2 regions of the Rhodovulum viride genome follow, and region 1 is predicted to be linked to the other one. Evidence: riboswitches for the same ligand, from Rfam matches in the RefSeq annotation. Region 1 holds a riboswitch; the other holds the start of a gene.

Region 1 (4,842 bases):
CCCATGGGGCGCGGCAGGCGGTCGGCTATGGCAAGGCCGCCCTTCTGTTTCACATGCTCAAGGCCGAGCTCGGTCCCGCAGACTGGCACAAGGGCCTCAGCCGCTTCTATGCCGAGCGGCATGATCGGGTCGCCGCCTGGCACGACCTCCGCGCCGCTTTCGAGGAGGCATCGGGGCGCGATCTGGGCTGGTTCTTCGATCAGTGGCTGACCCGCAGCGGTCTGCCCGCGCTGCGGCTCGAGGCGGCCGAGCCCGAGGGCACGACCCTGCATTTGGTGCTGGGCCAGTCCGGGCCTGCCTACCGGCTGTCGGTGCCCGTGGTGGTCGAGACCGCGGCGGGGACCGAACGCCATCTGGTTCTGCTCGATGCCGGGCGGGGCGAGGCCACGCTGCGGCTTCGGGCTCCGGCGCGGGCGGTTTCGGTCGATCCCGATTTCGATCTGGCCCGCGCGCTGGCCCCGGGCGAGGTGCCGCCGATGCTGGGCGATCTCTTCGCCGGACCCGAACCGGTACTGCTGGCGCTTGGCGGCGAGACGGCAGCGGCCGAGGCTTTGGGCGCGCGGCTCTTGCGGCGCCCGGCGCGGCTGGTCGATGCGGCGGCGGCCGAGACCGCGCCCGCACTGATCGTGGTCGGCTCGGGGGCCGAGGTGGCGGCCTGGCGGATGGCGCATCTGTCCGCGCCCGCGCCCTGGAGCATGGATGCCGGCCGTGCGCGCGCCTGGGTCGAGCGCGACCCGGGCGGGCGGCTCATCGGATTTCTCTCGGCCGACCGGGCCGAGGATCTGGCCTCCGAGCTGGGCGCGCTGCGCTATCAGGCCGGCCAAAGCTATGCGGCCTTTTCGGGCGGGGCCGCCGTGGCGGCGGGCGACTGGCCGACCGGCGCGACGCCGCTGAGCCGCCGCTTCGACTGACCGGCGCCACGGTCCGGACAGGGCGTCCCCTTCCAGGGGTCTGCGTCAGTCCGGGAGGTCCCTCAGCGCAAAGAAATGGTCGGTCGGCCCATGCCCGTGCCCGACCGACAGCGCCGCGGCGCCTGCGATGGCGGCGCGCGTATAGGCGCGCGCCGCCTCGGCCGCAGGGCGCATCTCGCCCGTTCGGGCCAGCCAGGTCGCCAGTGCCGACGAGAGGGTGCAGCCGGTGCCATGTGTGTTCGGGCTGTCGATCCTCGGTCCCTCGAACCAGACCCGCCCGGTCGGTTCCAGCAGCAGATCGGGGCTGTCCGAGCCGGACAGATGGCCACCCTTCAACAGGACGGCGCGCGGCCCCAGCGCCAGAAGCGCCTCGGCCTGCGCCTCCATCCCGGCGCGGTCCTGCGCCTCGGGACGGCCCAGAAGATCGGCCGCCTCGGGCAGGTTCGGGGTGATCGCGGCGGCCATCGGCATCAGATGCACAGAAAGCGCGGCCACGGCCTCTTCGGCCAGCAACCGGTCGCCGCCCTTGGCCACCATCACCGGGTCCAGCACCACCGGCGCGTCGAGCCCGGCCAGCGCCCCGGCTACCGCCTCGACGATGGCGGCCGAGCCCAGCATGCCGATCTTGACCGCGTCGATGCGGATATCCTCGCGGATCGCGCGGATCTGGTCGGCAACCAGGGCGGGCGCCACCAGCTCTGCCCCGCGCACCCCCTGGGTGTTCTGCACGGTCAGCGCCGTGATCGCGGCCATGCCATAGCCGCCATTGGCGCCGATGGTCTTCAGATCGGCCTGGATCCCGGCCCCGCCCGAGGGGTCGGACCCGGCAATCGACAGGATGTTGGGGATCATGCGCTTCTCCAGGCTTCGGCCAGGGCGCGTGCCGCCGCCGCCGGATCGGGCGCGGCGGAAATCGCCGACACCACCGCCATGCCATTGGCGCCCGCCGCCTTGACACCGGCCGCGTCCGCGACCCCGAGCCCGCCGATCGCGACGCAGGGCAGGGCGGTGCTGCTCACGATCCGCCCAAGCCCGTCGACGCCCAGCGGGGCCGCGTGATCGGGTTTGGTGGCGGTCGCATGGACCGGCCCGACGCCCAGATAGTCGACACTGCCCGCGGGGATGGCGTCGAGCTGGGCCAGGGTCTCGACCGACAGGCCAAGCAGCCGCCCCGGTCCCAGGGCCTTGCGCAGCGCGCGCGGGTCGCCATCGGACTGCCCCACATGAAGCCCGTCGGCCCCTGAGGCCAGCACAACCGCCAGCCGGTCGTTGACGATCAGCGGCACGCCGCGCCGGGTCAGATCCGGTTTCAGCTGCCGGGCGAGCGCGACCAGATCGCTGTCGCTGGCCCGCTTGTCGCGCAGCTGCACCATGCTGGCGCCGCCCCGGACCGCCGCCATCACCAGATCCGGCGAGGCGCCGTCGGGGGTCACGAAATAGACGGCGAGGGTGTTTCGGTTCATGAGGGCTCGACCCGTGCGCCGAGGTCCAGCGCCTCGGGCGTCATGGCGTGCAGCGCGTCGATCAGCGCGACCGCAAAGCTGCCGGGACCGGATGCGCCCCTGGCCGCGATCTCGCCCGCCAGCCCGAAACAGGCCAGCGCCGCGACCGTCGCCTCGGCCCGGTCGGCGGCCTCGACCGCCACGAAGGCCGCGACCAGCGCGGTCAATGAACAGCCCAGCGCGGTGACTTTCGGCATCATCGGGTCGCCATTGTGGACACGCCAGGCGCGCGTGCCGTCGGTGACGTAATCGACCGGCCCGGTGACCGCGACCACCGCCCAGCTGCGCTGGGCAAGGGCCCGCGCCGCCGCCTCGGCCGCTTCGACCGGGTCGGCGCTGTCCGCGCCCTTGCCGCGCGCGGCAGCCCCGGCCAGCGCCAGGATCTCGGAGGCATTGCCCCGGATCACCGCCGGTTCCAGCGCCAGAAGATCGCCGCAAAGCGCCTGCCGGTACGAGGTCGCGCCGACCGCCACCGGGTCTAGCACCCAGGGCAGGCCCGCCGCCCGCGCCGCCCCGGCCGCGGCCTTCATGCCGGCGGCCCAATGCGGCGAAGGTGTGCCGATATTGATCGAGAGCGCCTGCGCCAGCGGCGTGAATTCAAGGGTTTCCTCGGCCGCATGCAGCATCGCGGGCGAGGCGCCCGCCGCCAGCAGCACATTCGCGGCCGTGTTCATGGCGACGAAATTGGTGATGCATTGCACGAGCGGCGCGCGCGCGCGCATCGCGGCAAGATGGACGCCGGGCGTGCGCTCTGTGCTGCGGGCGCCGGTCGGGGTCTCTTTCGCGCTGGGCATGGCTGTCCTCCCCTGGCATCGGACGGCCGCATCGGCCCGCTTTCGGGCCCGGCACGCGACTTCCTCCGCCAGCATGATCTGGTTCAGGTTCTAAGGGTGCTTCTCAGCCCGGGCAGATCCGGACGCCCCTGTCACAAGGCCACCAAACCACGTCCGCGCGCGGATGAAAAGGCCCCGGCTTCGGGCGGCGCTTGCGCCCGGGTGACACGGCTGCCAGAAGACGGGCAAACCCCGACAGGGCGGATCGGATGAAGGGACGGCTTGCAATGACAGGGCATGATGCGACGGCGGTTCCCGCCCCGGCAGGTCGGGGCCGCGCATGACACCTGCGGCGCGGATCGCGGCGGCGGCGGAGCTGCTCGATGCCTGGCGCGCGGGCGCTCCGGCCGAGAAGCTGCTGACCACCTGGGCGCGGCAGAACCGCTTTGCCGGGTCGAAGGACCGGGCCGCGATCCGCGACCATGTCTTCGACGCAATTCGCTGCGCCCGATCCTTCGCCGCGCTGGGCGGGGCGGCGACGGGACGCGGCCTGATGCTGGGCCGCATGCGCGCCGACGGCATCGACCCCGGGGCGGTCTTCACCGGCGAAGGTCACGCTCCGACGCCGCTGTCCGAGGCCGAAGCCGCCCCCCTGCCCAACCTGGCGGATCTGCCCGAGGCGGTCGCCTGCGACTGTCCCGAGGCGCTGGAAGAGGTGCTTCGCGACAGCCTCGGCCCGGCCTTCCGCCCGGTGATGGACCTGCTTAGGCACCGCGCGCCGGTCTTCCTGCGGGTCAATCTGCGCCGCAGCGGCCGGGACGAGGCGGCGGCTCTGCTGGCGGGGGAGGGGATCGAGACCCGGCCGCATGCGCTTTCGGCCACCGCGCTGGAGGTGACGGCCGGGGCACGGCGCGTCCAGCAGTCCCGCGCCTTTGCCGAAGGGGTGGTCGAACTGCAGGATGCGGCTTCGCAGGCGGTGGCCGATCTGATGCCGCTTGGCCCGGGCGCGCGGGTGCTCGATCTTTGCGCGGGCGGTGGCGGCAAGACGCTGGCCATGGCCGCGCGTGGAACGGCCCGGCATTATGCCCATGACGCGGCGCCGCAGCGGATGCGCGACCTGCCCGACCGGGCCGCCCGGGCGGGAATCGCGGTGACCTGCCTTGCCAGCGCCGAGCTTGACGAGGCCGCGCCCTTCGATCTGGTGCTCTGCGACGTGCCCTGTTCGGGCAGTGGCGCCTGGCGGCGAAGCCCCGAGGCCAAATGGCGCACGACCCCCGACGACCTGACCCGGCTGACCGCGCTGCAGGCCGGCATTCTCGACCGGGCGGCCGCTCTGGTCGCGCCGGGCGGGCATCTTGGCTATGCCACCTGCTCGCTCCTGTCGGCCGAGAACGACGCGCAGATCGCGCGGTTTCTTGCCAACACGCCGGGCTGGACGCAGGTCGCGGAGCGACACTTGACCCCGCTTGATGGCGGCGACGGATTCTATGCGGCGGTCCTGCGGCGCGGCGATGGCTGACAAGCGTTACGTTACGTTGGTCGGCGATCCTGTGCCGTTCGGTCATCCCGATGGGGCCGCATTAACCTTCGGTTAACACCTGTGGAGAAAGAGTGGGCAAGACGCTCTGCCCGGGAGGCCTCATTGTTGCGTTTTGT
Region 2 (4,842 bases), on a different contig from region 1:
GAAGCCGCCCTGAAGAAGGACGAGGGTCTCAAGGCTCAGCATGGGCGCGTCCTCCGCGGTCGAAGATCCAGAAGAGCCCGAGGCTGAGCACCAGCAGCAAGAGGGCGGCGCCGGCCGCGCTGTCCATCCGGTAGGCCGCCATCAACCCGTAAAGCTGCAAGGGCAGCGTGGCATGGCCCGGGTCGGAGAACAGCGCGATCACGCCCAGATCGCCCATCGAGAGCGCCGCCGAAAGCCCGAGCGTGAAGCCCACGGGACGCCGCAGGCGCGGCATCAGCATCAGCCTGAGCCGCGCACCTCCGGTCATCCCGAGGCTGTCGGCAAGGCGGCCATGGCTGCGCTCGGCTTCGGCCACGGCGGGCACCAGCGCGCGCAGCGCGAAGGGCAGGCTCATCGCGGCATTGACGGTCGCGGTAACCGGCAGCGCCAGCAGCCGCGGATCGGCCAGCGGGAAGAGCAGGATGAAAAGCCCGGTGCCCATCACCAGCGGGGAGGCGGCGATGGTGAGCGTGCCCGCCGCCTGAACCGCCCGACCCCGAAGGCCCTTGAGCCGGTCGATGGCGATGGCCATCGGCAGCGCCAGCGCCAGCGTCAGCGCGGCCGAGCCGAGCGCCACAGCAAGCGAGCGGAGCGCCGCCGCATAGACCGAGGGGGGCAAGCCCGCCAGTCCCGGCAGGCCGCGCAGCGTCACCATGGCAAGCGGCAGGATCAGGAACAGCGTGGCCAGCGTCAGCCAGGCCGCGTCCTGCAGCCGCAGCCACCGCCCGTCCGTGCCGAGCTGCGCGACCGGGCGACCGAGACCGGGCCCGAAGGCGCCCGGCACGGCGATCGCGAAGGCCGAAAGCGCGGCGATGACCGACAGCCCGACCTGGATCAGCGCCAGCCAGGCAGCACGGCCAAGGTCGAAATCGAAGCGGAAGGCCTGATAGATCGCCAGCTCGACCGTTGTCGCGCGCGGTCCGCCGCCAAGGGTCAGGGCGACGGCAAAGCTGGTCAGGCAGATCAGGAAGACGACCAGAAAGGCGCCGGGCAGTACCTCGCGCAGCATCGGGCGTTCGATATGGGCGAAGCGCTCGGCCGGGCCGAAGCCCAGCGCCGCCGCCAGCCGGAAGCGTTCCGCCGGAATCGCCAGCCAGCCCTGAAGCACCAGCCGGGTCGCCAGCGGCAGGTTGAAGAAGACATGGGCCAGCACCACGCCGCCCGGCCCGTAGATGTCGACCGGGCCCAGGCCCAGCGGTGCAAGGGCCGCAGACAGAAGGCCGCTGCGGCCGAAGACGGCCAGAAGGCCCATCACCGCGACGATGACGGGCAGGATGAAGGGCGCACCCAGAAGGGTGATCAGCACACCCCGTCCCGGAAAGCGGCGCCGGGCCAGCGCCCGGGCCACCGGCACTGCCAGCAGGGTGCTGAGCGCGGCCGAGGCCAACGCCTGCAACAGCGTGAACCGCACCGCCGCCAGATCGGCGACACCCAGCCGCGCGGGCCCTTCCGCGCGCAGGGCCACGGTCGCGATGGTGCCGAGGCCAAGCGCCAGCGCCAGTGCTGCGGCGCCCAGCCCCAACCCGGTGGCAGCGCCTAGCGGCTGAGCGCGTCGCGCCATTCGGCAAGCGCCTCGTCCCGCACCTCGGCCGCCTCGCCCGCCGGGAAGATCAGCGCCGTTTCGGGCCTGATCAGGGTCTCGTAGCCCGCGGGCAACCCGTTGGCGGGGGTGACGGCCGGATACATCCAGTTGGTGGTGGGGATTGCCGACTGGAACGGTTCGGTCAGCATGAAGTCGAGGAATTGCTGCGCCAGCTCGGGCTGGTCGGACGAGGCCACGATGCCCGCCACCTCGATCTGCAGGTAGTGGCCCTCGTCGAAGCGGGCGGCGGCCTTGGTATAGTCCTCTTCGGCGATCAGGTGATAGGCGGGCGAGGTGGTGTAGGACAGCACCATGTCGGCCTCGCCGTCGATGAACATGCCGTAGGATTCGGTCCAGCCCTTGGTCACGGTCAGGATATGCGGCGCAAGCCCCTCCCAGATCTCGGGCGCGCGGTCGCCATAGGCGGCCTTGACCCAAAGCAGCAGCCCCAGACCGGGGGTCGAGCTGCGCGGGTCCTGGATCACGATCTTCAGGTCCTCGGGCGCGGCGATCAGGTCCTCGAAACTGGCGGGCGGCTCGGGCAGCCGGGTCTTGTCGTAGACGAAGGCGAAATAGCCCCAGTCATAGGGCAGAAACAGCGGGTCTTCCCAGCCGACCGGCAGGTCGAGCACGGCGTCGTCGCGGTTATGCGGGGCGAACAGACCGGTTTCGGCCGCGGCGGCGGTCAGGTTGGTATCGAGCCCCAGCACGACATCCGCGTCGGTCCGGTCGCCTTCCAGCCGCAGCCGCGCCAGCAGCGCCGCGCCGTCGCCCGCGGCCACGAAATTCAGCGCGCAGCCGCACCGGGCTTCGAAGGCGTCCTTGACGATCGGGCCGGGGCCCCATTCTGCCACGAAACTTTCATAGGTGTAGACGGTCAGTTCGGGCCGCTCGTCCGCCAATGCGGGCAGGGCCGACGCGGCCAGCGCCGCGGCGATAACTTGGATACGCATGGTCCTCCTCCAAAGATGGGGGCGGCCGGGCAAGGGTGGAGATCTGTCCATGGGCCTTCCCTCCGCCGGTTCTAACCGGTTCAGGTTCAACGGGTTCGCAGGTTGCGCATCTCAGCCCCATGGGGCACCCCGAGGTGACGGCCACGCTAGCGCCCCGCCCTGTGGTCCGCAAGCCAAACTCAGGCCCCGCCCCGCGCAGTCTGGGCAAACCCCTTGAGGGGCGGGCGCCCGGCGGCTATGCCCATAGGCCAAAGGAGATCGCCCCCATGAGCCAAGAATGAGCCTGAACACCTTCGGCCATCTGTTCCGCGTCACCACCTGGGGCGAAAGCCACGGGCCCGCGCTTGGCGCGACGGTCGATGGCTGTCCGCCCGGCATCGCGGTCGACGAGGCGATGCTGCAGCACTGGCTCGACCGTCGGAAACCCGGGCAGAGCCGGTTCACCACCCAGCGGCAGGAACCCGACGCGGTCGAGATCCTGTCGGGCGTGTTCGAGGGGCAGACCACGGGCACCCCGGTGCAGCTGATGATCCGCAACACCGACCAGCGGTCCAAGGATTACGGCGACATCGCGCAGAAGTTCCGGCCCGGCCATGCCGACATCACCTACTGGCAGAAATACGGCATCCGCGATTATCGCGGCGGCGGCCGGTCCTCGGCTCGGGAAACGGCGGCACGGGTGGCGGCCGGGGGCGTGGCGCGGGCGGCGCTGGCATCGCTGGCGCCTGGGCTGACGATCACCGGCTACATGGTGCAGATCGGCCCCCATGCCATCGACCGGGCGCGTTTCGATGCCGCTCAGATCGAACGCAACCCGTTCTGGGCGCCGGACGCACAGGCGGCGGTGGAGTGGGAAGGCTACCTCGACGGGCTCCGCAAGGCGGGCAACTCGGTCGGCGCGGTGGTCGAGATCGTGGCTTCGGGCGTGCCCGCGGGCCTTGGCGCGCCGATCTATGGCAAGCTCGACACCGATCTGGCGGCGGCGATGATGAGCATCAATGCCGTGAAGGCGGTCGAGATCGGCGAGGGCATGGCGGCCGCGACCCTGACCGGCGTCGAGAATGCCGACGAGATGACCATGGGTCCCGACGGGCCGGTCTATGCCTCGAACCATGCGGGCGGCATCCTCGGCGGGATCTCGACCGGGCAGGAGGTGGTGGTGCGCTTCGCGGTCAAGCCGACCTCGTCGATCCTGACCCCCCGGCGCACGGTGACGGTGGCGGGCGAAGAGACCGAGATTGTCACCAAGGGCCGCCACGACCCCTGCGTCGGCATCCGCGCGGTGCCGGTGGGCGAGGCGATGATGGCCTGCGTTCTTCTGGACCATCTGCTGCTGCATCGCGGTCAGGTGGGCGGCAATCGGGGCCGGATCTGCTAGCGCGTCGGCGGTTACTGTCTGCGGGCCGCGGTCTGCCCCTGCAGCGCGGCAGGGGCACCGCCCGTGTCGGCAGATCCGGCGGCCGGCGCAGCATTGGGCAGGAGTCGGCTATCGCATTCTCAGAAAGTGATTTGTCGGTGATCGCAGCACAGCTTGGCTGTTTCGAAGGCCGCCCGGAGCGATCTCTGCGCTCGGGGGCGGGGCGGGAGGCACGCGCCGTTACAGACGGCAGGGCAGGATGCCGCCAGGGTACTCCCGCGGGAAGGGACTATGGAGCTTCACAGATCCGATATTTCCTGGCGGCAAGCTGCGGGCTGAATTTTACTCAGGCCGCCGGCCCGTGCAGCGTGACCCGGCCCGCACTGACACCCGCAGTCAAGCGGCTGGAAGAGGAACTGGGCGGCGACCCGTTCCAGCGGAGGGCATGCGGTCCCATCGGACCGAGCTTGGCAAGGCGATGGTCCCGCTTCTGCAGTACAGCCACGATGCCGCCAAGGCCGAGGCTGAGAGACGAATACCGCGATAGCCGGTTGCCCCGCGCTTGCCGGGGATGAAGTTCTTGCCGGTCTGGGGATGGCGCCAGCGGCTGGCCTTCTGCTTGAGACGGTTCGAGACCGTGCGGCCGCCCCATCGGGTCTCGCCGCGATCTTCGAGCCAGAAGTTGAAGGCCTCGATCAGGTCGCGGGAATGGATGAAATCATCCTCGGCGCCGGTGACGATGGCACATTCGGTCAGGAAGGCGCCCACCGGATCGCTTTCCTCGCGGTATTCGGCCGTGGCCTCCAGCACCCGTTCGGGCGGGCGGAGGGGCGCGTTCCGCTCGGCCGTGACCCGCTTCATGACGGCGAACACCGCCGGATCGCCCGGCGCGGTGCAGGCGCTGATCCGGC

What was found. Region 1 has a riboswitch for thiamine pyrophosphate ahead of thiM (hydroxyethylthiazole kinase). Riboswitches for the same ligand answer to the same signal wherever they lie in the genome.
Region 2: linked by a shared signal. The riboswitch ahead of thiB (thiamine ABC transporter substrate binding subunit) and the one ahead of thiM (hydroxyethylthiazole kinase) in region 1 are both predicted to bind thiamine pyrophosphate.

The regions. Positions count from the first base shown of each region.
Region 1 is NZ_MUAV01000003.1:94,276-99,117, forward strand. It holds gene BYZ73_RS03190 (M1 family metallopeptidase) at 1-911, shown strand, start outside; gene thiD (bifunctional hydroxymethylpyrimidine kinase/phosphomethylpyrimidine kinase) at 957-1,763, opposite strand; gene thiE (thiamine phosphate synthase) at 1,760-2,374, opposite strand; gene thiM (hydroxyethylthiazole kinase) at 2,371-3,207, opposite strand; TPP riboswitch at 3,251-3,347, opposite strand; gene BYZ73_RS03210 (RsmB/NOP family class I SAM-dependent RNA methyltransferase) at 3,527-4,705, shown strand; gene BYZ73_RS03215 (ATP-binding protein) at 4,841-4,842, shown strand, end outside.
Region 2 is NZ_MUAV01000031.1:7,605-12,446, forward strand. It holds gene BYZ73_RS18645 (thiamine ABC transporter ATP-binding protein) at 1-42, opposite strand, end outside; gene BYZ73_RS18650 (ABC transporter permease family protein) at 29-1,600, opposite strand; gene thiB (thiamine ABC transporter substrate binding subunit) at 1,576-2,574, opposite strand; TPP riboswitch at 2,615-2,716, opposite strand; gene aroC (chorismate synthase) at 2,852-3,952, shown strand; partial or broken gene BYZ73_RS24195 (hypothetical protein) at 4,090-4,311, shown strand; gene BYZ73_RS23900 (primase-like DNA-binding domain-containing protein) at 4,328-4,792, opposite strand; gene BYZ73_RS23905 (hypothetical protein) at 4,791-4,842, shown strand, end outside.